DNA from 2 places in the Microbacterium sp. BG28 genome. Region 1 is predicted to be linked to the other one. Evidence: predicted binding sites of a transcription regulator. Region 1 holds the regulator's gene; the other holds the start of a gene.
The links. The regulator HspR, encoded in region 1, represses chaperone genes until heat shock. The targets are predictions, from matches to a motif close to AAGTTGAGTCNNNNNGACTCAACTT.
Positions count from the first base shown of each region.

Region 2: the regulator HspR is predicted to act here: its motif matches at 2,373-2,397, upstream of SK224_RS02040 (Hsp20/alpha crystallin family protein).

Region 1 covers NZ_JAXCHA010000003.1:12,749-17,061, forward strand. Annotated here, with positions in the region: gene dnaK (molecular chaperone DnaK) at 1-267, shown strand, start outside; gene SK224_RS11180 (nucleotide exchange factor GrpE) at 279-851, shown strand; gene SK224_RS11185 (DnaJ C-terminal domain-containing protein) at 861-1,853, shown strand; gene SK224_RS11190 (heat shock protein transcriptional repressor HspR) at 1,936-2,379, shown strand; gene SK224_RS11195 (GntR family transcriptional regulator) at 2,457-3,116, shown strand; gene SK224_RS11200 (phosphoglycerate dehydrogenase) at 3,265-4,257, shown strand; gene SK224_RS11205 (sugar ABC transporter substrate-binding protein) at 4,299-4,313, shown strand, end outside.
Region 2 covers NZ_JAXCHA010000001.1:400,160-404,472, forward strand. Annotated here, with positions in the region: gene SK224_RS02025 (class I SAM-dependent methyltransferase) at 1-484, opposite strand, end outside; gene SK224_RS02030 (helix-turn-helix transcriptional regulator) at 483-1,370, shown strand; gene SK224_RS02035 (hypothetical protein) at 1,367-1,675, shown strand; gene SK224_RS02040 (Hsp20/alpha crystallin family protein) at 1,884-2,321, opposite strand; gene SK224_RS02045 (hypothetical protein) at 2,481-3,455, shown strand; gene SK224_RS02050 (long-chain-fatty-acid--CoA ligase) at 3,457-4,313, opposite strand, start outside.

The DNA of each region.
Region 1 (4,313 bases):
CCCGCCGAGGTCAAGGACTCCGTGCAGGCCGACGTCGACGCGCTGAAGGCAGCGCTCGCCGGTGAGGACGACGACGCGGTCAAGACCGCGTTCGACAAGCTCAACCAGAGCCAGAGCCAGCTGGGCGAGGCCCTGTACCAGGCCGCCCAGGCCGAGGGCCAGCCCGCAGACCCGTCCGCCACCGACCCGGGCAGCGGCACCACGCCGAACCCCGAGGAGGACGTCATCGACGCCGAGGTCGTCGACGACGAGGACGAGAAGAAGTAAGAGATACGACCATGACGGACAAGAACTTCGCACAGCCGGACGACGGCGACGAGGTTCGGCCCGGCGAGGAGGGGTCGGAGGCACACGCCTCCGACCCCGCTTCGCAGGAGCCGGAGCTGACGGTCGACGACATCCTGGGTGCCGAGCAGAACGCGGATGCGGCCGCGGAGGACCCCGACCTGCTGGGAGATCTCAAGCGCCTGCAGGCGGAGTACGCCAACTATCGGCGCCGCACGGAGGAGCAGCGGGAGGTGGAGATCGAGCGCGCGAAGGGCTCGGTGGCCAAGAACCTGCTGCCTGTGCTCGACGATCTCGACCGCGCGGCCAAGCACGGCGACCTCGCCGAGGGCACCCCGTTCGCGGCGATCGCCGAGAAGCTGCGCGGCGTGGCCGAGCGCATGGGTCTGGTCACCTACGGTGCGGCCGGCGAGGCGTTCGACCCGCAGCAGCACGAGGCGATCTTCCAGCAGCCGACACCCGGTCAGACCGAGGCGACGATCCTCGAGGTGGTCGAGGTCGGTTACCGACTCGGCTCCGTCGAGCTGCGCCCCGCGAAGGTCGTGGTCGCCGTGCCGGCGGACTAGGAGGAGAACGTGGCCAGTCAAGACTGGTTCGACAAGGACTTCTACGCGGTGCTCGGCGTCGCGAAGGACGTCTCCGATGCCGACCTGAAGAAGACGTACCGCAAGCTCGCCCGGCAGTACCATCCGGATTCGAACCCCGGGGATGCGGCGGCCGAGGCGCGCTTCAAGGAGATCAGCGAGGCGTACTCGGTGCTCAGCGACAAGGAGCAGCGCGAGGAGTACGACCAGATGCGCGCCATGGGCTCCGGCGCCCGCTTCACCGCGGGCGGCGCGGGTGCGGGCGGCTTCGAGGACGTGTTCTCGCGCTTCGGCCAGGGCCGCGGCGGCAGCCAGTTCGATGCGGGCGGCTTCGAGGACTTCTTCACGATGTTCGACCGCGGCGGATCGAGCTCGTTCGGGTCGGGCCGCTTCGGTCAGACCTCGGGCGGCTACCGCGGCTTCGGCGGACCCACCAAGGGGTCCGACGTCACGGCGCGCACCACGCTCGATTTCGCCACAGCCGTGGGCGGCGAGACCATCACGCTCCAGGGCGAGGACGGCAAGCCGTTCAAGGTGAAGATCCCCGCCGGCGTCGCGGACGGGCAGAAGATCCGACTCCGCGGCCGCGGGCGCCCCTCGCCCGACGGCGGCGAGGCCGGCGACATCGTCGTGCAGGTCTCGGTGCGTCCGCATCCGGTCTTCACGCGTGACGGGCTCAACCTTCGCCTGACCGTGCCGATCACCTTCACCGAGGCCGTGCTCGGCGCGACGATCGAGGTCCCCACCCTGGGCGGCGACCCGGTGCGCCTGCGCGTGGCTCCCGGCACGCCGTCCGGCCGGGTCCTGCGGGTCAAGGGGCGCGGCGTGCACACCCAGAAGGGCACAGGCGATCTGCTCGCCGAGGTGCAGGTGGCGGTTCCCGCCCACCTCGACGATGCGGCCAAGGAAGCGCTCGAACGCTTCCAGGAGCTCGAGCCCAAGGAGAACCCGCGCGCTGAGTTGATGGCCAAGGCGCGCAATTGACGAACGATTCGCGGGTGCCGCATCCGAACCCGGATGCGGCACCCGCGGATGACGAGATGATCGGGGCAAGGAGGTGAGCGGGATGGACGAGAACGAGATCGACGACGAGGCGCCGGTGTTCGCGATCGCGACGGCCGCGGAACTCGCCGGCATGCACCCGCAGACCCTGCGTCAGTACGACCGGCTGGGACTGGTCGTGCCGGGACGTACGAAGGGCGGCTCGCGCCGGTACTCGGTGCGTCACATCGAACAGCTGCGCGAGGTGTCGCGCCTGTCGGCGGACGGCATGAGCCTACCCGCCATCGCCCGCATCATCGAGCTCGAGAACCGCGTGCGAGAGCTTCACGGCCGCGTGCGCGACCTGGAGAACGCGATGCGCGCTGAGCTCGATCGCCGGCCAGGGGCGCGCGTGTTCGCCGCCGGCCCCTCGGGCTCCGTGGTCCCGCTGCGCTCGGGTACGCGCGTGCGTCGCTCCACCGAGATCGTGGTCTGGCGACCCCGGCGCGAACTTCCTCCCGCGGACTGATTCCGCGCCTGCGTGGATTTGACCCGCGGGGAAGCGCGGTGCAACGCTGACTGTTAACCGACGACAGTGAGGTGCTCGTGTCCGATCTCCGCCCCCTTGCGATGGGTGACCAGATAGCCCATCGCCTTCGCGTCGAGATCATCAAGGGGATCATCCCCGCCGACACGCACCTTGCCGAGGATGCCCTCGCCACACGTTTCGACGTCAGCCGCGGTCCGGTGCGCGATGCCCTGCGGCACCTGGAGGCGGAGGGTCTGGTCGAGGACCGCCGCAAGCGCATTTACACCCGCGCGGTCGGCATGACCGACATCGAAGAGCTGTACATGCTGCGCGAGGTGCTGGAGTCCCTTGCGATCCGGCTCGCCATCGCCAACGCCAGCTCGAAGGACTGGGACCGCGTGCAGGCGATCGTCGATGATATGGCTGCGGCCGCCGAGAGCGACGACGGCGAGCGCTTCGCGGATGCGGATATGCAGTTCCACACGAGCTTCTACGTCAACGCGCGCAACCGCCGGCTGATGGAGGCGTGGCGCCCGTATCAGCGCATCTTCGCCATCCTGTTCGAGCTCAGCGACACGAGCGACATCGCCTCGGCAACCGCCGATCATCAGGGCTTTCTCGATGTCATCCGCACCGGCGACGCCGATGCCGCCGTCAAGCGACTGCACCTGCACCTGACCCTCGCCAAGGGCCACGTGCGCGACGCTCTGCGCAGCCTGCCCGACGCCGCTCACTGACGCCTTCGTCGTCGATGCCCGCTCGGGGGGCATTTGACACGGCCCACCTACTGTCCTATGTTGACTGTTAACAGAAAACAGATCGTTCAACGGTGACCGGTCGCTCCGCCTGGAGCAGCCCTGACCCGTTTCGAGGAGGGGCTCCCAGATGGCAGGACACGATTCGACCGCACCGGTGGGTGCAGGTCGCACCGTCATCGTCGGACCGGTCCGCTATCCGGCCCTGTGCGCCTCCGGCCGTGCGCTGCTTCTCGAGCACGGCTTCACGCTCGTCGAGAACGAGTCCACCGTGCCGTGGACCGCTGAGGAACTGCACGCACGCATCGCGGATGCGGATGCCGCCGTCGCCGGCGTCGAGGTCTACGACGCCGACGCTCTCGACCGCGCCGGCCGGCTGCAGATCATCTCCCGCCTCGGCGTGGGACTCGACAACATCGACCTCGACGCAGCCCGAGCGCGCGACATCCGCGTCGTGAACGTCCCCGGCGGCAACGCCGCGGCGGTCGCCGAACTGGCGATCGGTTTCATGCTGGCGCTGCTGCGCCGCATCCCCGAGCTCGACGCCGCGACGAAGAACGGTCGTTGGGATCGCTACGTCGGCCGCGAGCTCGCGGGAAAGAGCATCGGCCTCATCGGCTTCGGCGCCATCGCGCAGACCGTCGCCCGTCGCCTCGCCGGCTTCGAGGTCGACCTCGTGGCCTTCGACCCGTTCGCCGACCGCCAGGCGGCCGAGCGTCTGGGTGTGCGCATCGTCGACCGCGTCACGGATGTCGTGCGCGACGTCGACATCGTCTCGGTGCACGCTCCGCACACGCCCGACACCCACCACACCGTCGACGATGAGCTGATCGCCGCGATGCGTCCCGGCACCCTCCTCATCAACACGAGCCGCGGCGGCCTGGTCGACGAGGCGGCGCTGGTGCGCGGACTCGCGTCCGGCCGCATCGGCGGGGTAGGACTGGACGTGTTCGAGGTGGAGCCCGTCGCCGCGGACAACCCCCTCTTCTCCTTCGCCAACGTCGTCGTCGCCCCCCACGCCGCCGCCGACAGTGCGGAGGCGTACGAGCGCATCGGCCTCGCGACCGCGCAAGCCATCGTCGACGTCTTCGCGGGCCGCGTGCCCGCCGCCCTCGCTTTCTGACCCGAACCCCACGCACCACCCACCTCCTGAAAGGAACAACGATGTTCACGACACGC
Region 2 (4,313 bases), on a different contig from region 1:
CCGCCTGGTACAGCTCCAGCCAGCGGTCCAGCTCGGGCGACTGCGGCCACCACGCGAACCCGGCGAAGTCGGCGTCGCGCACCGCGATGATCCCGCCGGGTCGGGTCACCCGCGCGAGCTCCCGCAGCGCCTGCACCGGATCCGAGACGTGCTGCAGCACCTGATGGGCGTGCGTGACATCGAACGAGTCGTCGCCGAACGGCAGGGCGTGCACGTCCGCGATCCGCACGTCGACGTTCTCGGCTCCCCGCTCTCGAACGGTCGCACGGGTCAGCGCCGCCTCGCCCTCGCCGATCTCGGTGGCAGTGACGTGGGCCACGCGATCCGCGAGATCGACCGTGATCGTGCCGGGCCCGGCCCCCACATCCAGCAGTCGGTCGTCGGCTCCGAGGAAGGGCACGAGGTAGGCGGCGGAGTTCTCGGCGGTGCGCCAGCGGTGCGAGCGCAGCACGGATTCGTGGTGACCGTGGGTATAGGTGGACATGCCTCCACATTCCGGCTTCGAGCCGCCCCGGCGGAAGACCGTACTGTTCATAGGAGCGACCCACCCACCCAGCCGAGAGGAGCCGACCATCTCGAACGAACTCGGCAACTTCCTCCGCGCTCGCCGTCAAGACAGGGCGCTCGCGCCCGGCCACGACGCCCCCGGCGCCAGGCGGACTCCGGGCCTACGCCGGGAGGAGGTCGCGACCCGCGCCGGGATCAGCGTCGACTACTACATCCGTCTGGAGCAAGGACGCGAGTCCCACCCGAGCGACGCCGTGCTCGCCGCCCTCGCCCACGCGCTCGCGTTGTCGCCGGATGCGGCGCGACACCTCGTGCGGCTTCGCGACGCCGACGCCGCTCCGGCGGATCCGACCTCCGACGCCGATCTCGTCCCGCGGATGTCGGCTCTCGTCGCAGCGATCCGTCCGCAGCCCGCGTACGTGCTCGACAGGTTCAGCACGATCGTCGCAGCGAACGAGGAGGGGATGTCGCTGTACGCCGGGCTCGCCGAGCTTCCGCCCGGGCACCGGAACACCTGCCGTTATCTGCTCACAGACCCGCGCGCCAGCCAGACATTCCTCGACTGGGAGGAACTCGCCCGCGGCGCCGTCGCCCACCTCCGCGCGGCGAACGTCGACCGCCTCGACGATCCTCGACTGGGAGATCTCGTACGCGAGCTCGGGGCGAAGAGTCCGCAGTTCGCGGCGTGGTGGGGCGGGCACATCGTCGAGCGGCGCCGGGGCGCGACCACCCGCATCCGCGGGACAGACGGTGTCGTCGTCGAACGGAGCTACGAGATCCTCCACCTGCCGGACGACGCCGTGCGGCTCACGATCTGGCTCCCGCCGGCGGCACGAGCACCCGACCTACACTCGTGCCCATGAGTGCGTTCCTCCCAGGTTCCCGCGGCACGCAGCCGTGCCCCAACTGCGGCGCCCAGGTCGCGCAGTCGGACCGGTACCCTGAGTATCTCTGCGACGAGTGCGAAGCTCGCGCCGTGGATGCGGACGGCGCCCGCGTCACCGGATCGAACGCCTCCTTCGGCGGCGGCTTCGTCCTGCACTGGCCGGACGGCGAGCACGAGTCCCTCCCGTGCGCCTCGGCGCGGGTGTGGGTCGACGGACGTGAGTGGGAGTACTCCGAGGCGCGCTTCGGCGGGGTGCTGATTACCCCCGTCCGCGACCGCTAACCCGACAGTCGGCTATGCGTCAGCAAAGAATCACGAAAAGGTAACGGAAACCTCTTCCCCTCCGTTATCTCACCGTTATAGAGTGCTCGCACGGTAGTTGTTTTGCTGTGGCAGCTACCGACATGTGATTGCAGGACACTCTTGGTGCAAAGGGACAAGGGCCGGTCGGAAGCCTCTCCGACCGGCCCTTACTGCTGTCCGCGATGCGTCAGCTCTGCGACTCCGAGACCTGCAGCGCGGGGGCGTCGTCACCCGTCACGATCTCGACCTTGCGCGGCTTGGCCTTCTCGCTGACGGGGATCGTGACACTCAGCACGCCGTTGCGGTAGCTCGCCGAGATCTTCTCGGTGTCGAGCCCCTGGCCGAGGCTCAACTGACGCAGGAACGTGCCCGACGTCCGCTCCCGCGTGATCCAGGTGACTCCATCACCCGCCGACAGTGTGCGCTCGGCACGGATGGTGAGCAGCTGACCGTCGATGTCGACGTCGACCGATCCGGGATCGATGCCCGGCAGGTCGGCGGTGAGGACGTAGTGGTCACCGTCGCGGTAGAGGTCCATCGGCATCTGCCGAGGGCCGCGCCGCGCGGTGTCGAAGAACGTGTTCGCCATGCGCTCCAGGTCACGGAGCGAGTCGTATGCAGCCATAGTCGTCTCCTCTCGAGCGGGATCGGATGCGGGATCCGACCCGTAGTCCCTAAGTTGAGCCCCCTTGGCTCAACAATCACAGATTAGCACTCTCGCATGGAGAGTGCTAGTTCTCACAGGGCCCTCCAGAGCGCTTCTGCGACCTCATAGAATCGGCGGGTGAACGACCCCGCCGAGGCGGCGAGACGGCCGCCTCTGCTGCGGAGGATCGCCCTGAATCCGCTGGTCTGGGCGGTCGCCTGCATCCTGGCGGCACTGCCCGGATACCGCACCGATGGCGGATTCTTCTCGTACCTGATGTCGATCATCGCGGGGGCACTGAGCGGGATCTGGTTCGTGAACCTCACGGTGCGCATGCCGCATCCGACCGGCGCGATCGTCCACCTGCTCGTGGCCGTCGCGCTCGCACCGGCCCTGTACGCGTCGATCGAGCTGGTTCCGCACCTGCTGGCCCCCGGCGCGCCACGCGCGGTCTACACGGGAGTGCTCTTCGCGCTGCCGCCCGCCGCCGGGTGGGTCTGGATCACGCTGCTCAACCGCGTCATCAACCTCCTACCGGGCAAGACCCGAGCACAGCCGCGGGTACCGCTCGCCTGGGAGAACGACGGCGATGCGGTCATCGTCCGCTTCCGGGCGATCCCGATGCGGATGCGGGAGCTCACCGTGTGGATGGTCGCCACCATCGTCGTGACGGGGGCGGTCGTCACGACGGCGCTCATCATGTTCAGCACCATCGTCGAGCGACTCGGACCCCGCCTGCTGATCCTCGCGCTCGGGGCGCTCTTCGCCTTCCCGGCCTACCTCATCGTCACCGCGCTGTTGCGCAGACGCTCGGTCGAGGCGAGCGTGCGCGTATCACGCGACCGGATGTGGATCACGGCAGGTGAGGCGACACACGCGCTTCGGCTGAGCGAGATCGAGCGGCTGCGATGGGGCACCACGAGCGACTACGCGCGACTCGAGGTCACCGCGCCCGGCGTCGACCTGGCACTGCTGGTGGGCATCGCGAAGCAGGCCAAGGGCATCGCATCCGAGCTTCCTCCGCTGCCTGCGCGCACCCTTCGTCTCGCCGAGACGGAAGGGCTCGCGAAGTCCGCCTCGCGCCGCGGTCTGGTGACCCTCTCGCGCGCCTGACTCAGCGGGACGACAGGCGCTCGCGGACGACCCGGCGCAGCACCTTGCCGATCTGCGACCGCGGCAGATCCTTCACCTCCACGATCCGCTTGGGCACCTTGTACGAGGTGATGTGCGTGCGCGCGAAGTCTCGCAGCGCGGACGCGTCGAAGACCGCGCCCTCGCGGGTGACGATCGCGGCCACCACATCCTCTCCACCCGAAGGGCGCGGGATGCCGACGACGGCCGCCTCTGCCACATCCGGATGCAGCAGCAGTACCTGCTCGACCTCGGTCGGGCTGACGTTGAAGCCACCGGTGATGATGAGCTCCTTGACGCGGTCGATGACGGTGACGAAGCCGTCCTCGCTGACCGTCACGATGTCACCGGTGCGCAGCCAGCCTCCCGGAAGCAACACGGCCGCCGTCTCGTCGGGCTGCTGCCAATAACCCTGGAACACCTGCGGCCCGCGGATGAGCAGCTCCCCCGCCTCTCCGGCCGGACGGTCGACGCGAGGGTCGTCGGGGTCGACGACCCGGATCTCGGTGCTCGGGAAAGGCACACCCACCGTGCCGGGGCGCCGCGATGGCCCGATCGGGTTGCCGAGTGCGACCGGCGAGGTCTCGGTCATGCCGTAGCCCTCCACGAGAAGTCCGCCCGTCGCCTCCTCCCAACGCGTCACCGTGGGCACCGGAAGGCTCGTCGCCCCGGAGATCGCGAAGCGGATGCTGGAGAGATCGACGCCCTTGCGAGTGCTGGCTCGCGAGAGCGCGTCGTAGATCGGCGGCACAGCGGGCAGGAATGTCGGCCTCGATTTCGTGGAGGCGGCGATGACCGCATCCACGTCGAACCTCGGGAAGAGCACGACGCGCGCACCCA